Regions from separate parts of the Paenibacillus sonchi genome, predicted to be linked through region 3. Evidence: riboswitches for the same ligand, from Rfam matches in the RefSeq annotation. Region 3 holds a riboswitch; each other region holds the start of a gene.
The links. Region 3 has a riboswitch for cyclic di-GMP ahead of JI735_RS10940 (anti-repressor SinI family protein). Riboswitches for the same ligand answer to the same signal wherever they lie in the genome.
Positions count from the first base shown of each region.

Region 1: it holds a riboswitch for cyclic di-GMP, as region 3 does, so the genes downstream of both, JI735_RS37200 (flagellar assembly protein A) here and JI735_RS10940 (anti-repressor SinI family protein) in region 3, are expected to answer to the same signal.
Region 2: it holds a riboswitch for cyclic di-GMP, as region 3 does, so the genes downstream of both, JI735_RS20185 (FapA family protein) here and JI735_RS10940 (anti-repressor SinI family protein) in region 3, are expected to answer to the same signal.
Region 4: it holds a riboswitch for cyclic di-GMP, as region 3 does, so the genes downstream of both, JI735_RS14145 (PA14 domain-containing protein) here and JI735_RS10940 (anti-repressor SinI family protein) in region 3, are expected to answer to the same signal.

Region 1 covers NZ_CP068595.1:1,537,006-1,542,002, reverse strand. The annotation lists gene JI735_RS07065 (DMT family transporter) at 1-252, shown strand, start outside; gene JI735_RS07060 (flavin reductase family protein) at 267-869, shown strand; gene JI735_RS07055 (hypothetical protein) at 969-1,451, opposite strand; gene JI735_RS37205 (hypothetical protein) at 1,448-1,885, opposite strand; gene JI735_RS37200 (flagellar assembly protein A) at 1,972-2,883, opposite strand; cyclic di-GMP riboswitch class I at 2,958-3,048, opposite strand; gene JI735_RS07040 (FUSC family protein) at 3,421-4,521, opposite strand; gene JI735_RS07035 (ABC transporter ATP-binding protein) at 4,816-4,997, shown strand, end outside.
Region 2 covers NZ_CP068595.1:4,563,128-4,568,124, forward strand. The annotation lists gene JI735_RS20175 (Ger(x)C family spore germination protein) at 1-1,126, shown strand, start outside; gene JI735_RS20180 (hypothetical protein) at 1,131-1,361, shown strand; gene JI735_RS20185 (FapA family protein) at 1,398-3,152, opposite strand; cyclic di-GMP riboswitch class I at 3,258-3,350, opposite strand; gene JI735_RS20190 (GNAT family N-acetyltransferase) at 3,668-4,090, shown strand; gene JI735_RS20195 (class I SAM-dependent methyltransferase) at 4,176-4,835, shown strand; gene JI735_RS20200 (CapA family protein) at 4,935-4,997, shown strand, end outside.
Region 3 covers NZ_CP068595.1:2,368,192-2,373,188, reverse strand. The annotation lists gene JI735_RS10960 (hypothetical protein) at 1-457, shown strand, start outside; gene JI735_RS37280 (hypothetical protein) at 480-659, shown strand; partial or broken gene JI735_RS37275 (signal peptidase I) at 614-970, shown strand; gene JI735_RS10950 (TasA family protein) at 1,151-1,759, shown strand; gene JI735_RS10945 (helix-turn-helix domain-containing protein) at 2,015-2,347, shown strand; gene JI735_RS10940 (anti-repressor SinI family protein) at 2,443-2,598, opposite strand; cyclic di-GMP riboswitch class I at 2,628-2,721, opposite strand; gene JI735_RS10935 (2-oxoglutarate dehydrogenase E1 component) at 3,160-4,997, shown strand, end outside.
Region 4 covers NZ_CP068595.1:3,109,746-3,114,742, forward strand. The annotation lists gene JI735_RS14135 (UDP-glucose dehydrogenase family protein) at 1-1,309, shown strand, start outside; gene JI735_RS14140 (sugar phosphate nucleotidyltransferase) at 1,725-3,098, shown strand; cyclic di-GMP riboswitch class I at 3,310-3,390, shown strand; gene JI735_RS14145 (PA14 domain-containing protein) at 3,404-4,997, shown strand, end outside.

The sequences.
Region 1 (4,997 bases), 830 kb from region 3:
ATCGTGAACACGCTGTTTATTTCTGTGTTTGTGATTGCCCTGGGCTGGATGGTGTATTTCAGTCTCATCAAGGAAGGGGAGGCCGGCAAGGTTGGTTCCTTCACCTTTCTGATTCCGCTGATCTCCATCGGTTCAAGTGTGGTGCTGCTGCATGAGCGGATCACGCTTAATCTGGTGGTCGGCCTGCTGCTTATTGTGGGCAGCATCGTTTTGGTTAACTTCAAGAAAGCCGTTAGGCGTCCTACACATTAGAAGGAGGTGTTTTTATGTATATCGCTGCTTCAGCACAATCGGCGCATGACAATTACAAGCTTTTGATCGGAAGCATTATCCCCCGGCCGATTGCTTTTGTAACCTCAATCAATGAACAAGGCGTGGTGAATGCCGCACCGTTCAGTTTTTTTAATATTGTGAATGATGAACCGCCGATGATTATGTTCTCCTGTGTGCGTAAGGCAACCGGAGAGATGAAGCACACTGCAAGCAACATTTTGGGCAATGGGGAGTTTGTGGTGCATATTGTGGACGAGGATAATGTGGCTGCGATTAACCACACCTCGATCAACGCCCCGGAAGGCGTCAGCGAGCTGGAATTGGCCGGACTGACGCCGGTGCCCGGGCAAATGGTCCGGGTTCCGCGTATAGAGGAATGTAAGGTTGCCATGGAGTGCCGGCTTACGCGGCATGTGGAGCTGGGACACTGCGATATGATCATCGGAGAAGTGCTGTGTTTCTATGTAGAGGATGAGCTGATCCATAACGGACGTATTGATGCGGCCAAGCTGAAGCCGGTAAGCCGTCTCGCGGGAGCTTCGTATGCGGCGGTTGGCCGGACGTTCGATATGGAGAGACCGCAATACGAGTCTTAAAAGCACGGGAAAGACCCTGCCGGATGCCGCCACGCGGCCCGGCAGGGTCTTTCTGTATGTGTACCTTTTCCGGTAAGGCTATATGTAGGATTCCGCTGATTACTCGCTTGAAGAGGATGCCGCTCTCCCGTATTTCTGTTGCAGGCTTTTGGCCGTAAATGCGATATTTTCAATCGGGTCAGTAATCTCCAGGGAATATCCGCCTATTGTCACAGAAGCATTACTGATGGTATGTGCAATGATTTGCCGGCCTGCAACGAGCAGCGATTTGCCAATGGATTCCCCGCCGACGCTGCGTGCATGAATCGTTCCGGCTGCTTCCATGGTAGAATCAGTAGACATGGAGCTATTCTTCGCAAAATAAATATCGCCAGCCGAATGCAGTTGGCTCCGGGAAACTCCATCTCCATGAATATGGACATCCCCGCCGGATTTGATAATACTGTCATGTGACCCGGCGATATCGATCCGGACCCGTTCCTCCTGCATCTGGCAGATGCTCTGGGCCAGGTTCTTCAGCAGGCTCAGAAAAGAGCCTATACCCGCATCGGTAATCTGGTCGGTAAACTGTCCGGGATTCAAAAAAACTCCATCAGATGCTTCAGGATTTTGGTATCCTGAGGATAATCAGTACTCATGCCTGATAACAGCTCCTGCATGTCACGGATCATACGGGGAAGATGAGCATATTTACTCTCCAGCAGCAGCATGATGACCAGCCCGTATTTCACTGTCTGCACCGTTGACTCGACCGTCTCGGCAAGGTGTCTGGCGGCTTCCCTCAGTCCCGCTACTTCCTTCGCCACCAGTTCGGTGAAGCTGCACAGGCGGTTATGTGTGGCCCCATATCCCCCGGCGTACAGCTCACTGTCTACAACCTTGCCGCTGATAAATATGCTGCCTGTAGCAGCGATCCGGGAATTGCGCACATCACCAAAAATATAAACATTGCCCAAAGCCTCAATAACCGTGTTCCTGCTTAAATCATGAGCAGCGATAACATCCCCAGGAAACATCAGGGTACCTCCGGCTTCACTGTCACTATGCGGAACGGGGAACGTTTGGGGGAAATCTATTGTTTTTACAAAGGTTCCGCTTCCGGTTATGCGTGGTCTGCCTTTGCGGCAGGCCTTGATCTCCCCGCCCGGAAGCATCGCTGCGCAGGGGGAGGAGAACAGGGTGAGGTCCTGCGGCGGCGGCGGCGGAAGTACACCGCCATATACATCAAAGCCGGGAAGGCCTTCTGTGGGGGCAGTTTCTTCGCAAACACTTCGCCTTCCTGCACCATGAAGAATTCCGGGCAGCCTGTTTCCTGGGCGGAATCGTCCATCGACTTGAATTGATTCTCTATTTTCTGCTGAAACAGCAGTTCCAGACTCGCATTTGTCCCTGGCACAGGAGCCTTGCCTTCAGCAATACACACGGGAAGGTAGGTAGGATTATTCAGCTCCTCGTATAGCGCAGGGATATTGAGACTGCTGACTATAGGGCTCTTCTCAAATCCGGCTATAATCCGTTCTATGGAGAGGGTGGATAACAGCATTTCCCGGTTCATCTCCGCGCGGACAGTAACAAAGGCTGAGGCCGGATTGTTGACGAGATTCCAGGCATACCTTTCAGCGCGGTAAAGGGTAAAGTATACTTTGAGCTTATCATCGGACACTGTAATCTGGTATTGCGGTTTCTCGCAAATCTCCCAGGTGAGGTCATCTGCAGAGGTAATTGGAGTCGGGCCCGTGATGACTTGACCGTTAATCTTCAACACAACAGGATGGATCGCGGAGATTACAGCCGGTTTGCCGCCGGACAGAGGCGGAGTGATGAAGATTTCATTATTCTGGATAATGATGACACCATTCTTAGCTTCGTCTGTTCCGCCAAACGTCTGAGGATCCACAGAGTAAAGATTCAAGAGATCGGTCTTCCCAAGAAGCATGGAAGCAATGAACTCGTACCGTGAACGTTCGATGGTATGCTGCGGCATTCTCGTAACCTCACTTTTTCGTATAATCAATGGTATCTGTACAGAAAAGAACATCATGGAGCCGTGATGCGATATCCCGGGATATCCGACCAAATGGCGTCTCTATTGGCAGCCTGGCGACCATAAATGCAGCAATTGCGCTCTTAGGCCCATGGCTTTGCGTCCTGCCCTTTCGGACAGTTTCCTTTAGGAATAGATCAATGATATATACTCAGTAAGAGACAAATTAAATCGACTGTAATCGACAAAAAAGTGGTCAATACTGGTACGATGTCCAAAAATAACTTCTGCAAACAACCTTAATTCTAGTACTTAAGTAGCGAATTTTCAACTGGAATAATTGATTTTGACTATAAATATTGAATAATGTAGGTAATTGTTGATTTTTTGTAAATAAAATGAATTTATAATTAAATTACGCATATTGAATTTCAGATTTACAGGAGAATATAGGAGGCTGGGACGGCAGTATGTAGGGCTTGAAGCAGGGTAAAGGGGCATGAAACAGAGGGCAAACTGATAGTGTGAGAGATGAGAGCGATAAATTAAAAAAGGACGCTCCCAAGCTTAAAGCTTGTGGGAGAGTCCCTTTTGAATGAAGCGTACAGCGTGTGCGGCTCCGGCTTTAGCCTTTTGCGGCGCGGCTGACATCACTACATAGTCGGCTTGCTCGATTTCTTCCAGCACCCGGTTCAGGTGGGAGAACACCGCGCCGAGATCGCGGATGGAGGTGAGGGAGCATTGCCCCTGCAGCTCGGAGAACCAGGCGAGTTGAAGATCGCGCGCCCGGCGCAGCGATTCGGGAAGCGAACGCTGGCATTCGGCATCCGACAGTGTCTTCGTCCCGTAAAGGGCGATACAGTCTGCGGTGGCTGTGACCACCTCCGCCATCCAGTCGGCTGCGGCATAATGTGCGGGCAGCAGTGCGATTTCCGCACGAATCTCTTTTACATACGAGTGGATTTTTTTAAGATGGGCCGTTGTCTGTGTCAGTCCGCGCAGCTCATTGCGGCAATGGTAATGGGTTAAGGTATAATGCAGCTCCTTCTGCTGCAGCTCGCTCTTCGCCAGCAGTGAAGCGGAGCGTGTCAGGGCGTCTCCCGCCTGGATGGCTTCCCGTCCGCCGCCGGTCTGGCCGCTTAGGGCATCCGCCAGCAGCAGGCCGCCTTCCAGAGCCAAGCCCTTAACCTTGACGAACCCCTTGGGCGGGACGATAATCATATTGATGATTAGAGCAATGACTACACCGATAAGCGTTTCAGCGACCCGCCACTCGATATAATGATCATTATAGAAGGTGAGTGCCAGTACAGAGGTTACACCGACCTGGGAGATGGCCTGGATATTGATCCGGCAGGCTGTTGCGACTCCGATGCCGATCAGAAGCATCAGCAGAATGGAAAGGGCTCCTACATCGAAGAACCGCCCCACAACCAGGCTGACAATGCCGCCGAGCACAATGCCGGTCATGCGGTAAACCCCTTTTTCCAGAGAGGCCTTGACGCTCCCCTGTGTAATCAGAATCGCCGCCAGCGGGGCGAAGTATAAATAGCTGTCCCCATACAGCGTATGTACTGCCAGCCAGGAGAGTGAAGCTGCCAGAGTAACACGTATCATATATAAAGACAGTCCGAATTTCTCCAGACGGTCCTGCAATCCTTCGTTCATTGGAGGTCATCTTCTTTCAGGTTGGTTAAAATGAAATGAATTTCAGCCGTTTTCATTATAGCACCGCAAAACAGTCCGGGAGGTTCTTAAATTTTACGAACTTGTTAAGATTCCAGACTGCTTTTAACAGTGTATGCTATCGCATATATAGGACTAATCCGTTATGCTATATATTATGGAAGGTTGTCGAAGAATGGGAGGAATTGTCGCTTGCACACACGCTGAGCCGGCCCGCTTCGATTGTCCCCCGCAAGAAGCGGGTAAAATAGATTGTATTACATAAGGTAAGGGAGGTTGTCAGCTATAGCTACCCCGGAAGGCACTATTATTTCCTTTGACCAGGTGATCAAACAATACGACGACGAAGAGCCTGTATTAAAAGGCGTCAGCTTCGAGATCGAACGCGGTAAATTCTATACCTTGCTGGGCCCTTCGGGCTGCGGCAAGACGACTATTCTGCGGCTGATTGCCGGTTT
Region 2 (4,997 bases), 2.2 Mb from region 3:
AATGGGCTTTGTGCTGGGAATGGGGCTGGATAAGGCGGAATCCGGCTACAGGGTCACCATGCAGGTGGTTATCCCTTCCGCGATTTCCTCGCAGACGGTTGGAGGAACGGGAGGGGGCGGAGTGCCAGTGGTTGTATCCAGCTTCACAGTGCCGACAATTTATGATGCTGACCGCCAGTACAGTCTTCTCAGTTCGAGAAGTCTCTACAAAGGGCATATCCGCGTACTGGTAATCGGAGAGGAGCTCGCCCGTGCCGGAATCGCCGAAGCTCTTGATGTGTTCAAGCGTAGCCGGGAGCCGCGAAATGATTTCTATGTCATGGTCGCGAGAGATACCACCGCTGAAGAGGTCCTAAAGATCCTTACTCCGATGGACAAATTGCCGGCGAATAAATTGTTTTATGCCATGGACAAATCCTATAAGTCATCCGCCAGGACAGTTGCTGTCCCTCTGAACGAATTTATTGAAAATCTGATCTATGAGGGGATAAATCCGGTATTGACTGGAGTTGAGATAACCGGCAATGCCAAAGAGGGTGACAAGAAGAGCAATCTCGATGAGAGTACCCCAAAAGCCACATTGCGTTACCGCAGTGTAGCTGTATTTAAGAGGGACAAGATGGTCGGGTGGTTAAGCAATCATCAGGTGGTCGGCTACAATTATATCTCCAATAGAATCGTTCATAGTTCTGGCCCTGTACCAGGAGACGATGGCATGCCCATCGTTATTGAAGCGCTCCATACATCCACTAAACGTAAAGTGAAGGTAATTGACGGAGAGCCGCATATTTATATACATGTACGGGCGGAGTGCAATGTGGAAGAGGTGGAGAGCAAGGATAATATGGAATCGGAGAAGGTCATCACAGAGCTGGAGAAGAAAACGGAAGAGCGGATTATCTATCTGATGAAATCTGCTGTTGAGCAGATTAATGAGAATTACAATGAGGATATCATGGGCTTTGGACAGATGATCTACCGTGCCAAACCGCAGGCCTGGGCCAGACTGCAGCAGCGGAAGGGAGAAGATTACCTGAAGTCGCTGCCCGTTCATTACAGTGCCAGCGTGTCGATTACCCGGATCGGCGTTACGGACAAATCTTTTATTGGCGATATCAAGGAGTGAGATAATGATGTTACTATTTTTTCTGGCGCTTGCGGCAGTCTGCACAGCCATCGATTTGCCTTTGCTGAAGCAAAAAAGCAGACGCCGCGACCGCCTGGTCTGGCTCCTGTTCTGGGTCCTGGGCATTGCCGCGGTCTACTGTTCGCTCAACAAGATCAAAGTCCCCAGCCCGCTGTATCTGGTAATGATCATTTATCAGCCGGTGAACCGTCTGTTTGAGTCTTGGTTTTATTAGGCTGCAGAGACTTCCTCGTACCCGTTCTCCCTCCGCTCACTCCGCCCCTCCGCTGAGATTCTGCGGGGTGAAGATCATGTCCTCGGCGGGCCCGGTAATCTCTTGGGAATGGCTGCCGACGGTTACTCTGCCTGCGTCCATTTTGCGGACACTGATTTTGCGGCCGGCTTTTAGCAATGAATGGGCGCCTGATTCGCCGCTTACTATTGGTGCAGTGAGGGTTCCGCCGGCCTCCAGCTGTGATTCCCGGCAGACTGCCTCCGGCAGCAAGAAAGTGATGTCTGCCAGGGAGAGCAGATCGCTTTGCAGGGTCCCGTCCTTGCGAATGCAAATATCGCCGCTTGATTTGATGATGGTGTTATGGCATTCGGGGATGTCAACGCAGACATTGGATTCCTCCATGCGGGCTACCCCGGTATAGAGATCCTTCAGCAATTTCAATAACGACACCAGCAAGGCATCATTAAAGGCATCGATGAACTGGGCTGGCCGTAAGAAAATGTCCAGAATCCGCTGCAGCTGGCTGTTGTCCGGATGAGAGGTATATTTAATGCCGGCAACTATGGACTCCAGATCACGGGTCAGGACGGGAATCTTCTTATATTTAGTCTCCATGAGCAGCAGAATGACTTGCCCGAACTTTACCGTCTGCTGTCGGGACTGTAATTCGTAGGTCAGCAGTCTGGAGGCTTCCCGCAAGAGGTTGACTTCTTCGATCAGCTTCTCGGAGAGGTGATAGAGACGGTTGTAGGTTACGCCGAAGGAGCCTGAATACAACTGGCTGTTGCCTACTTTGCCCAGTATATAAATACTGCCTGTTGCCGTAATGGTAGAATTATGGACATTGCCGCTTACATACACATTCCCTAAAGACTCGATGATCGAGTTGTCTTCCACGTCCTGGTGTACAATTACATCGCCGGAGAAGACGATATTGCCTGTATGGCGGTTCACACAGCCTGGAACGGTATATGCGGTTGTGATATCGAAAGTTTTGACATTTGTGCCGGTCACACGGGGCCGGCCTTCTGTAAGGGCTGTAATTTCATGGCTTGGCAGCAGCAGAGTGCCCTCTTTGGCGACAACTATGATATCCCGGGGAGGTGCGGCGGGCAGAATACTGCCGTATACATCGTACCCGGGTACACCGTCGCGGGGGAGGTGCTTGCGGGCAATGACATCGCCTTTCCGGGCACAGGGAATCCGGAGTTGATCGGGGGAATCCGCAGCCTCATCTAAGGGATTGAAAGGGTTTCCGGCAAGCCCGGGAAAAAACAAAACAAGCTTGGCATCTTCGCCTGGAGCAGGCGGCCTGCCTTCCGCCACACAAACCGGCAGATGGGTCGGATGATTCAATTCCGCATAGATTGCGGGGATATTCAGGTTTTGCGAAATCGATTTTTTCTCCAAATCGGCAATAATCTGTTCAATCCCGAGGGTGGACAGCAGAGCGGAAGAGTCCATTTCAGCCCTTACCGCGAGATGGCTCGACGCCGGGCTGTTCACCAGATTCCATTTATACTGTTCCACACGGTTTAGGATAAGGAAGGCTTGGAGTTTATCGTCGGAGACGGTGATCTCATAGGGAGGCGGTTCTTGTATGGACCAGGTAACCCGGTCGGAGGATACAACGGGTACGGGACCAGCTACCGGCTGATGATTAAGCTCCAGCACAACAGGCGGGATAGCGGAGAGGGTTGCCGGCTTGCCGCCGGGCAGCGGGGAGGTAATGTAGAACTGGTTGTTCTGGACAATAATAATGCCGTTTTTCTCGGTGATGCGCTGTGGCATTGCGTTTGGCTCCTTTTTATATAATCAATGGGCATTTGGACATAAGAGTATCCCGGGCAGGCAGATACGGTACCCTGAACGGATACCCGCACAGTTCAGCGTCTTCTTGGCAGCCTGGCAGCCATGGATGGTGAGGTTCACATCTTTAGGCCCATTGCTTTGCGTCCTATCCTTTCAGATAGTTTGCCGTTATGAAATGGATCAATGATTAGCCGAAATCAGGGGTTTAACCCGACAGAAATCGACAAAGGAATCATAGTTAAAAATTCAAATATATAAACTTTTGCAACCTTTATTTTAGTACTAAAGTCACTAATTTACAATATTTAATTATATATTTATATAGATTAAATGGCTACCGGTCGGCGGAATGCATTCAGCCTGTAAGGTTGGATTTGGCATTGCCATGCAGATGTTTTTTTATAATCAGGAGGAATTCGGGCGGCGCCTGAAGGATATCTGGGAGATCTTCTGGGCAGGCATTAAGCAGATATAATGAAGGAGCGGGATCGAACATGCGGGTAGAGCGGGTGACCACCGAAGAACAATTGCAGGAGGCTTTCAGAATCAGGCAGGAAGTGTTTGTGGAGGAGCAGGGCGTGGCGCTGGCAGATGAATTTGATGATCATGAAAAACACGCGGAGCATATATTGCTCTATCAGGGAGAGCTTCCTGTGGGAACGGCCAGACTAAGGAGTGTGGAAGGGTGGGCTAAGCTTGAACGGATTTGCCTGAGCGCTCCTTACCGCAAAAGCGGACTGGGGTCCGTTATAATCGATACGCTGGAAAAAATGGCGGTTGAACGGGGGCACCGGCAAGCCAAGCTGCATGGCCAGAAGCAGGCCGAGGGCTTTTATCAGCGGCTGGGGTATGTAACGAGTTCGCCGGTTTTCATGGAGGATGGCATTCCGCATGTGCTTATGGTCAAGCAACTGTAGATGATCACAGTGTAAGGTTTGGCATGAAACAGCGATTTTTGAATATACTCTCACTACCGAATTTCCTTTAAAAGGAGTCCTGGCCATGCCAACACATCCGTATGTTTCCCGTTTTTTTGTGAATGCCGATGCCCGCCGCGAGAAGCTGATTTATGATTTGCCGGAATCCTGGTGGAGCCGGCCTTATGAATACGAATGGTGCACGAATTTTGTTTCCTCCCATGATGTGGTGCTGGATGCTGCCTGCGGAATCTCCCATCCGCTCAAGTTCTACCTTGCCGGTTACAGCGCGGAGGTTCATGCCTGCGATATCGATGCGCGGATTCTCTCCCGGGATGCGATTATTCAGGAGATTGCCAGCGACATCGGCGAGGAAGCGGCACGGCTGGTAGAAGCCAGGCGGACCACCCGCCTGAATCTGGCCCAGGCTAATCTGACCGCGTTGCCTTATGAGAATGAAAGCTTTGATACTATATTCTGTATCTCGGTCCTGGAGCATTTGTCCCTGGAGGATTCCGTGCGGGCCGTAAGGGAATTTCACCGCACACTGAATGGGGAGGGGCTGCTTGTACTGACTTTTGATTACCCCACGGTTAATCTGCTGCGCATGAATGAAGTGCTGCTGCAGGCCGGATTTGAGTACTGGGGCGAGACGGATTTCAAGCTTCCTGCAGATGCTGTACGGACAGAGCAGTGGGGCGGACTTAACTGTTTCCGGGCCGTGCTTAAAAAGGCGCGAATCTAGCAGAAATCAGAACCCCAGCAGCATACCAACCCTTAATTTGGATTTTTCCCTCTATTATAGTAGAATAATTGGCAGATTAAGAGAGAGGGGTCTAAGATTTTGCGCAGATTTGCAGTCATCACTTTAGTATTGTTTTTGCTGATTCCCGGGCAGGCAGCTTTC
Region 3 (4,997 bases):
TCAGCTCCAGCAGCAGCTTCTCAGCCAGACCCGGAGCAAGCGGCTGGAAGAGCTTGAGAAAGCCCGTCAGGAAGCCTTGGAAAAGGCCAAAAAGGATGAAGAAGCAAAACTCGGCCATGAGAAGCAGCAAAAGGAAATGGAAGAGAAAGCCCAGGCCGAACCAAAAGCCACACCGCAAGCCTCACCTGGGGCCACACCTGCGAGCACACCGGAAGCTGCACCTAAACCAACTCCTATAGCCACACCGGAAGCCTCACCGGAAGCCATTCCTGAGCCTGAGGCAATACATGCCGGAGCTTCTGGAGAACCTGCAGCCAGCACCACTCCGGCACCAGCCGCCGATAACCCAATCACAACTCCGGATGGAGACGTGATCAATACACCTGACCAAGAACCACAGGCAGCAGAGACTCCGGTTCCGGGTCCGGACACGACCGCATTGCCTTCGGAACCATAACTCATTAAAGGTGGAAACTGACATGCTTATCAAAAAAATACTCAGCCATACATTATCCGCAGTGATGGTTTTGATTTTCGTGGTGCTGGCAGCAGCCGTAGTAGTATCCAGAGCCTCGGGGGTGAGCCTGCCCTTTTCGGCTACGAAATCAAAACGGTGCTGTCCGGTTCAATGGAACCTGGCATTCAGACCGGCTCCATAGTCGCCTTAAAGCCTGGAGGAGATATGACCCGCTTCAAAAAGGGCGATGTCATTACCTTCATGAGCGAGGACAACATTCTGATCACTCACCGCATTGTCGATGCTTCTGCAAAAAATGCTGCGGGAGAAGTGGTCTATCGTACAAAAGGCGATAACAATGATGCTGTCGATATGACGCCTGTCAGTTCGGGGAATGTTGTAGCCGAGTATACCGGTGTCACCGTTCCTTATATAGGATATGCCATGAATTTTGCCGCCTCCAAAGCCGGCAGTGTGGTCCTGATGATTGTGCCCGGACTGCTGCTCCTGCTCTATGCACTCTACAGCTCTTGGAAGGCGCTGACCGCCCTTGAGAAAAAAACACCGCGCTCCCCCAAACGCCGCCGGGAACTGACATACAGTCCTGAACAGATTGTCCGCTTCCGCCTACGAAACGGAAGATACAATAATTCATTTATCAACAGCTACACAAATCAGAGGAGGAATTCGAATATGGGTATCAAAAAAACATTGGGTCTTGGCATCGCATCGGCAGCACTCGGTTTGTCCTTGATTGGCGGAGGGACCTTCGCATACTTTAGTGATACTGCAACAAGTACGGCTACCTTCGCAGCAGGCACACTGGATCTGAACTCCGATCCTTCCGTAATCGTGGATATCCAAAACCTGAAACCGGGCGACACCGTAACCAAAACTTTTAAGCTTAAAAATGACGGAACCTTAGATATCGGCTCGATTCTGCTGAAAACCACCACTGAGGTTACAGATACCCTCGGCGACAACAACGGTGTCGATCTCAGCAAATTCATCAAGGTTAAATTTCTGAAGAACAACGATAAAGGAACGATTCTCTCACCGGAAGTTGTGGTGTATGAAACTACACTGGACGCCCTGAAGGGTCAAACCCCGGATCTGGTCAACAATACCGGATGGGATCAAATTCTCACTGAAGCTGACGGCATCAAAGCACAGAGCAGCGACAGCTTTACGGTCAAGTTCGAATTCGTGGATACTGGCGAAGCACAAAACTATTTCCAAAAGGATAAGCTGAAGCTGACCTGGAATTTCGAAGCCAAACAAGGCCCCAAAAAGGATTACTAATTCATAGCGGACTGCATTTTCTGAAGCAGCCTATCCTGATTCCGGATCCGGAAGCAGATTAGGCTGTTTTCCCTTGTACCAATGATTTTTGTCCGTTGTAAGGAAATTTGTTATACTGACAAGTGGAAACGGCTCTGCGTCTTACGGGCGGCACCCGTTTCGGCGAGAAATATGAGGATGATTATTGGCGTTAACCGTAAAATCCTTATATTTTAACAAAAAGTACGGAGGGGCGTTGTAATCGTGCCGGATAATATGGGAAGTCGCATCCACCATCTCCGTCTGGAAAAAGGCTGGTCCTTATCCGAACTGGCGGACAAGGCTGATGTTGCGAAATCATACTTAAGCAATGTAGAAAGAAATATCCAATCCAACCCCTCAATCCAATTTATCGAAAAAATCGCTGACGCGCTCCAGGTTTCCATCCACAGTCTGCTCTATGGCGAACCTTCGGATGCTGATGAATCCTCCCTGGACGGCGAATGGTTCCGGCTTGTTCAGGAAGCCATGGCCTCAGGTATAAGCAAGAGGGAATTCAAAGAGTTTCTCGATTACCAAAAATGGCGGCTGGAGCAGAAGGATCAATAATGGCGGTCGTCCGCAGGCTCCAGCGATACAGAAAAGGGCACAGCTTATGATTGCTGTGCCCTTTTCTGTATGTATTTCCATCATAATAAACGCCTCTACATCGCCTGCAATGCTGTTTTTTCGTTTAAAAACCGGCGGATTTCATCCGCCTCGATCCCTGCCTTCTTGGCCGACATCAGCAAATACACCCATTCTAAATCCAGATCACCCGTCAGCAGTTCTCCGTCATTCCCCTGGTTGGACTTATCCAAGAATATCTCCTCCTAGAAATTATGCGTCCCCAGGCAGTCCGGCCGTCGTAGTAGCTGCAGCATCTCTACAGTAGACCCGAGACTTTGTGTCCCTGCCTTTCGGCAGGTTTACCCTTTACTGGACCCTTTACATGAAAGGATCTGGTTAGAAACCATGAAACCGTTATCCGCAATAACATTATACAAGATCTTACACGAAAAGTGTGTCGTTATTTGGAAAATTTTTTATGCTAAGTAGTGCAAAAGAATAGCTTTTTTTGCTAACCTTTGTCCAAAAAATATGTCTTAAGGAGCTGTTGATGAACATTTCCGGTTTATACATAGGTCATTGTTACTGGTTGAACCGGCTGCAAATCCTGATTCTGCAACCAATATCCGTTCTTCATCATTTCCGGACTGAATCATGCCGTTTTGCGAACGGATTCCCCGAAAGTATGAATTGATTACACGTCTTGAAAGTAGCACAATAAGATGTGAAATGAAACCGTAAACATCGCAGCTCCACTGGGCGCTCAAGCCACATGCGGCCACGTGGAGTTCATCCGTTAGGAGGATGTATTCATGGCAGTTAAAGAGCCCTATAACGAATCCATTTGGAGTAAGTATCACGGCCCCAATCTGGGCTATATTCAAGAGAAATATGAGCAATTCGTTAAAGATCCCTCTTCAGTAGAACATCATTACCGTGATCTATTTACTGTTTCCGGCCCTCCTCCGCTTGCTCCGGATGCCGTACCGGCCCCGCAGCCGGCTCTTTCGGGAGGCACCGAGTGGCTGAGAAAGGCCGTAAGAGCTTCCAAGCTAATCGCCAATATTCGTATATATGGCCATATGGCCGCCAATATTGATCCGCTTGAGCAGGGGAATAACCCTATGGCGAAATGGCTGGATTATGAAACCTATGATCTCACCCGCGAGGACCTGATCGCTATGCCCGCCTCGCTGATCTGGGAGAATGCGCCGGCGGATGTTCATACCGCCTGGGACGCGGTTCACCGGATGCTCCGGGCTTATACGCAGACTATCGCCTACGAATTCGGGCATGTGCACGACGAACAGGAGCTGCGCTGGCTGAACAGCCAGGCAGAGTCCACAAGCTCTCCGGCCCCTCTGAATAATGCCGAGCGCAAGGAGCTGCTGAACCGCCTGATCCAGGTAGAGCAGTTCGAGACCTTCCTGCATAAAACCTTTGTCGGCCAAAAACGCTTCAGCCTGGAAGGCAATGATGCGCTGGTGCCTATGCTGGACGAGATTGTCCGTGCCGCCGCACATGATGGTGCGGAACATATCCTGATGGGTATGGCCCACCGCGGACGCCTGAATGTGCTGGCTCATATTCTCGGAAAGCCCTACGATATTATTTTCTCGGAATTTCATCATTCTCCCAACAAGGAGCTGTTCCCTTCCGAAGGCTCCATGGGCATTAACTACGGCTGGACGGGTGACGTGAAATACCATCTGGGCGCAGACCGTGCCGTGCGCGAAGGCGAGACTGTCCGCACCCGCATTACACTGGCGAACAACCCGAGCCATCTGGAATTCGTCAACCCGGTTGTTGAAGGTTTTGCCCGCGCAGCTCAAGAGGACCGGAATTCTCCGGGACTGCCGCAGCTCGACACGAACAAGGCCATGGCTGTGCTGATGCACGGGGATGCTGCTTTTCCTGGTGAAGGCATTGTCGCAGAAACGCTCAACATCGGCAAACTTAAAGGGTATTCCAATGGCGGTACCGTGCATATTATCGTCAATAACCGGATCGGATTCACCACTGAAAGTGAAGATTCCCGTTCCACCCATTATGCCAGCGATCTGGCCAAAGGCTATGAAATTCCGATCGTCCACGTGAATGCCGATGATCCGGAGGCCTGCATCGCCGCCGTCCGTCTGGCCAGCGCTTACCGCAGCCAGTTCAAGAAGGATTTCGTCATTGACCTGATCGGCTACCGCCGCCACGGCCATAATGAAATGGACGATCCGGAGACTACCCAGCCGATTGTATACGGCAAAGTGCGCAACCACCCTACTGTGTACCGGGTCTATGCAGAACGCCTGCAGCGGGACAATATCATCACGGCAGATGATGTGAAGCAGATGAACCTTGAAGCGGAGAAAGTGCTGCAGCAAGCCTACGAACTGATGAAGGATGGCAAGCACAAAAACGGTGAAACCAAGACCTCCGTTCCGGTACAGAGTGAAGCCTCCCAGCCGCAATCTACGGCAGTGCAGCTGGAACAGCTGCAGAGAATCAACCGCGAGCTCCTGACAGTACCGGACGGCTTCAAGGTCTATCCGAAGCTGGAGCGGATTCTGCAGCGCCGCAAGGATGCGCTGAATGACGGGGAACGGATCGACTGGGCCCTGGCCGAGACACTGGCCTTTGCCACCATCCTGAAGGATGG
Region 4 (4,997 bases), 740 kb from region 3:
CGGTCTTGTCTCTGGCGTATGTTTTACACTGAATGGAAATCATGTAATTTGCGTGGATAAGGATGAGGAAAAGATCAAAAAGCTCAGACAGATGGAATCCCCCATCTATGAGCCGGGTATTGAGGCACTCATTGAAATGAATTTGCGTGAGGGCAGGTTATCCTTCTCCTCGGATCTTCATGAATCGGTACGCCGGTCTGATATCGTCATTCTCGCGGTAGGGACGCCTTCTCTTCCGGGCGGTGAAGCAGACCTGAGATATATTGAAGGGGCGGCTACGGAAATCGCCCAGGCGATGGAAGGCTACAAAATCATTATGACCAAGTCAACCGTTCCTGTGGGCACAAATGAAAAAATCCGCAAAATTATCGCCTCCCACACCACTCATCCCTTCGATATCGTCTCCGCTCCTGAATTCCTGCGTGAAGGCTCGGCGATCCAGGATACACTCCATCCGGACCGGATTGTTATCGGACTGGATAACCCGGAGCTTGAGCCTGCGATGCGCCAGCTTCACCAGGGCTTCACGGAAAATGTGTTCGTAACCGATATCCGCAGTGCGGAAATGATTAAATATGCATCGAATGCTTTTCTGGCGACGAAGATCTCCTTCATTAACGAGATTGCCAACATTTGTGAAAAAGTGGGAGCTGATGTAACCGAGGTGGCAGAAGGTATGGGTATGGACCGGCGGATCGGCTCAACCTTCCTGCAGGCCGGTATCGGTTATGGCGGCTCCTGTTTCCCGAAAGACACCAATGCGCTGATTCAAATTGCAGGCAATGTGGACTACGAGTTCAAGCTGCTGAAATCGGTGGTTGAGGTGAACAAAGACCAGCGCTTCATGATCATCTCGAAGCTGCATGAGTCCCTTGGCAACCTGCGCGGTGCAGTCATCGGCATCTGGGGATTGGCCTTTAAGCCGAACACCGACGATGTCCGCGAAGCCCCGGCCCGCGAAATTGTGGAGAGCCTGGTGGCCGAAGGCGCTACAGTGAAGCTGTATGATCCGATTGCTGCGGAGAACTTCAGACAGCAATACGATCATCCGCAGCTGCGCTGGTGCGGCCTGCCGGAAGAAGCGGCGGAAGGCAGCGATGCGGTCTGCCTGCTGACCGACTGGAGCGTGTTCAAGGACATCGATCTGCACAAGCTTGCGGAAGGGATGCGCCGCCAGGTGCTGATCGACGGACGCAACGTCTTCTCCAAAGAGCAGATCGAGGGAACCGGCTTTGAATACCATTCGGTCGGACGCCCGCAAATGGGGGGCCTCAGCGGCTACTCCCCCAGCGTAGCCGGCGCGGTCTAGGCTGTATCTGCCGCCAAACAAGCGGCCATGCCGGATCTTTAGCAGGGGGCTTCGCCTGCGGGTGAAGCAGCTTGGGCGAACTAATTCCACTGGCTCGTTTTCCAGTGGAAATGCTGCCGGGGAAGCTGTTAAGGGAGGAACGGAGAGGAATTTTGGAACTGTAGGAGCGAATGCGTCCGCCTTTGTCTGCGGATTTCCACCTCGAACAGCGGTTTATATCAAGAAATCTGCAGACAACAGCGGCCGGAAGTCCAAACATTCCTTGGAGAGACTCCCGTAACAGCCGACCTGAAGTATTGTCACGCAACATAATGCGTCAGTGACATTCCTGCCTTTCATGCGTAAGCCACCCGGCAGCAGCTCACAATAACAATCCGATATTTACGCGACAACACATAAATAGGAGGGTTCACTTATGAAACTGGTACTTCTATCTGGCGGTTCTGGTAAACGGCTCTGGCCTTTGTCCAACGATTCCCGTTCCAAGCAATTTCTGAAGGTGCTGCAAAGCCCGGCGGGCGAACCGGAATCCATGGTGCAGCGGGTATGGAGACAACTTCAGGAGACAGGCATGGCGGATTCCTCGTATTTGGCTACCGGCCGCAGCCAGGTCGAAATGATTCAGAGCCAGCTCGGCGCAGAGGTGCCAATCATTGTGGAGCCGGAACGCCGCGATACCTTCCCGGCCATTGCTCTGACTGCAGCTTACCTGTATTCAATCGCAGGGGTGTCTCCAAGGGAGACTGTGGCTATTCTGCCCGTCGATCCGTATGTGGAGGCATCATTTTTTGAAACCGTCGTCCAGCTTGAGGCCACGATGCAGGAAAGCGGCGCAAATCTGGCGCTGATGGGCGTAGTCCCTGAGCTTGCCTCCGAGAAATACGGCTATATTATTCCTACCAGCGATGAAGCAGCGGCAAGCGGCTATATGCAGGTGAGCCATTTCCAGGAGAAGCCGGACCGCGCACAGGCCGAAGAGCTGATCAGCCGGGGGGCACTGTGGAACTGCGGAGTATTCGCTTTCCGCCTGGGCTATCTGCTGGATATTCTGCAGCGCAAAGGTCTGCCTTTGAACTATGAGGAACTGCAGAAGCAGTATAAACTGCTGTCGTCCATCAGCTTTGACTACGAAGTGGTGGAAAAAGAGGAGAATATCGTCGTTCAGCCTTACGCCGGGTTCTGGAAGGATCTTGGCACATGGAATACCCTCACCGAGGAAATGAGCAGCAACCACGTGGGCAAAGGCTTCGTGACCGCCGATTCCGAAGGGACCTGCCTGATCAATGAACTGGACATTCCGGTCACAGTAATCGGAGCAAAGGACCTGATTATCGCAGCCAGCCCGGACGGCATTCTCGTGACCCACAAAACGGAAAGCCCACGCATCAAGGAAGTGCTGAAGTCTTTTGAACAAAGACCGATGTACGAGGAGCGCCGCTGGGGCCACTATAAGGTCATTGATTATGTGAAGTACGATGAGGGCAATGAAGTGCTGACCAAGCGGATTTTTATCTCCGAAGGCAAAAATATCAGCTACCAGCTGCATCACAAACGCAGTGAAATCTGGACAATTGTCAGCGGCGAGGCAAGCATTGTGCTGAATGAGAAGATGCATAATGTGAAGGCAGGGGATGTAGTCCGCATACCGGAAGGGACAAAACATGCCATTCTGGCGCTGACGGATGTGGAGTTCATTGAGGTGCAGACCGGCTCGGAGCTGGTGGAAGAAGACAATATCCGCATTACACTGGAGTGGGAAGACATCGCTCTGCAGCAGTTTATTTCGTAAAAAAATGCGCCGAAGGCGCTGTCGAATCCGGCGAAACCTTCCCGGGTCATGTCGATTTCAGGTTTCAAGCTAGGGCTAAATAATCTATTTACCCAATTGTTACAATTCCAAAACAGGTATTAAGAACCATTTATTAAGGAAAGTTCATTAATGCTCTAAACTAAAAATTTAATAGAGACGATACTTACGGTAAGAGGGATAAATCCTTCCACTACGACAAAGGCAAACCTAATCGAAAGATAGGGACGCAAAGCTATAGGGCCTCCGAAAGAGTGGCAGCCTGGCTACCGAAAGGAAGATGAATTTTGACAACTTACCGTAAGTCGCGTCTGGTGTCCATCATGTTAACTATTGCCCTGTTTCTGACTGCAGTGCCGTTTGGCCTGGGGAGCGCGCCATCGACGGCAGCTGCTGCCTCGAGTTCCTCAGCCCCGGTTAATCCCAATGCATCACCTGCTGCTGTCAAGCTGCTTGACGATCTAAACGCTATTTCAGGAAAAGGTATTATTACCGGCCAGCATGACTATCTGGAGAGCCCGGATGAATTCAGCAACAGGCTGAAGTGGACGAGCGGAAAGTACGCGGCCCTTCACGGCTACGAGCTTGGCTTAATCAGCGGCCAGTCGGAAAGCACTGGAGCAGCACAGCGCAGAAATGTGGTGAACAGTGCGATCAACTGGTACAAAAATGGCGGCATCGTCGCGATGACCTTCCATGAGCAGCTGCCCGGCACTTCGTACCAATGGGCGAATGTGCAGAGGACGCTTAGTCAAGCGGAATTCAACAAGTATGTAACACCGGGAACGGCTCAATACAAAAGCCTGATCGCCGATCTGGACAAAGTGGCCGTTTCGCTTAAGAGCTTGCGGGACGCTGGTGTTCCAGTCCTATGGAGACCCTACCATGAAATGAACGGCAACTGGTTCTGGTGGGGGAAGAAAAATAATTTTGCGGAACTTTGGAATATTATGTATGACCGTTTCGTAAACGTTCATCAATTAAACAACCTGCTGTGGGTGTGGAACCCCAATGCTCCAAATGCCTCGTCCGATCCTTATGAACTGACCTATCCGGGAGCAGACAAGGTAGACGTTCTCGCAGCAGATATATATAACAATGATTATATGAACAGATATCATGATAGCCTGCTGAGCCTCGCGGACGGCAAACCCATTGCCATTGGTGAAAATGGCGAAATGCCAAGCACCGCCAAGCTGCAGCTCTCCCAGAGACAATGGGTCTATATGATGAACTGGGGAAAGATGCTCTATGAAAACAACAGCACCACTACCATCAAAAACTTTATGAATGACAGTTACACCGTCACACTGGATCAATACAAAGCCGGGCTGGTGGAGTCACCTGCGGCTCCAGCTACTCCGACGGCTACGCCAACACCGGTGCCGACGGCTACACCGACACCAGTGCCGACGGCCACGCCGGCACCAACGGCCACGCCGACACCGGCACCAACGGCAAAGCCTATAGCCACACCGGTACTATCTCCGGATGATGGTATGGTGGTTCTTCCCGGTCTAAATGGTCTTCAGGGAGAATATTTCAAGAATATGACGCTATCGGGTACACCTGTACTCGTGCGTAACGACGCTGCGGTTAACTTCAACTGGCGCCTGAGCGCTCCGGTATCTTCACTGGGTGTGGATTATTTCTCGGTCCGCTGGACCGGGCTGATCAAACCGTCGTACAGCGAGACTTACACGATTTCCACGACTTCAGACGATGGTATCCGCGTCTGGATTGACGGTACAGCTGTAATCGACAGTTGGACTAAGCAGAGCGGAACTGAACGTACCGGAAATATCACCTTGAAGGCAGGGCAGCTCTACGATATCAAAGTCGAGTATTACGAAAATGCAGGCGATGCCAACATTCGTCTGA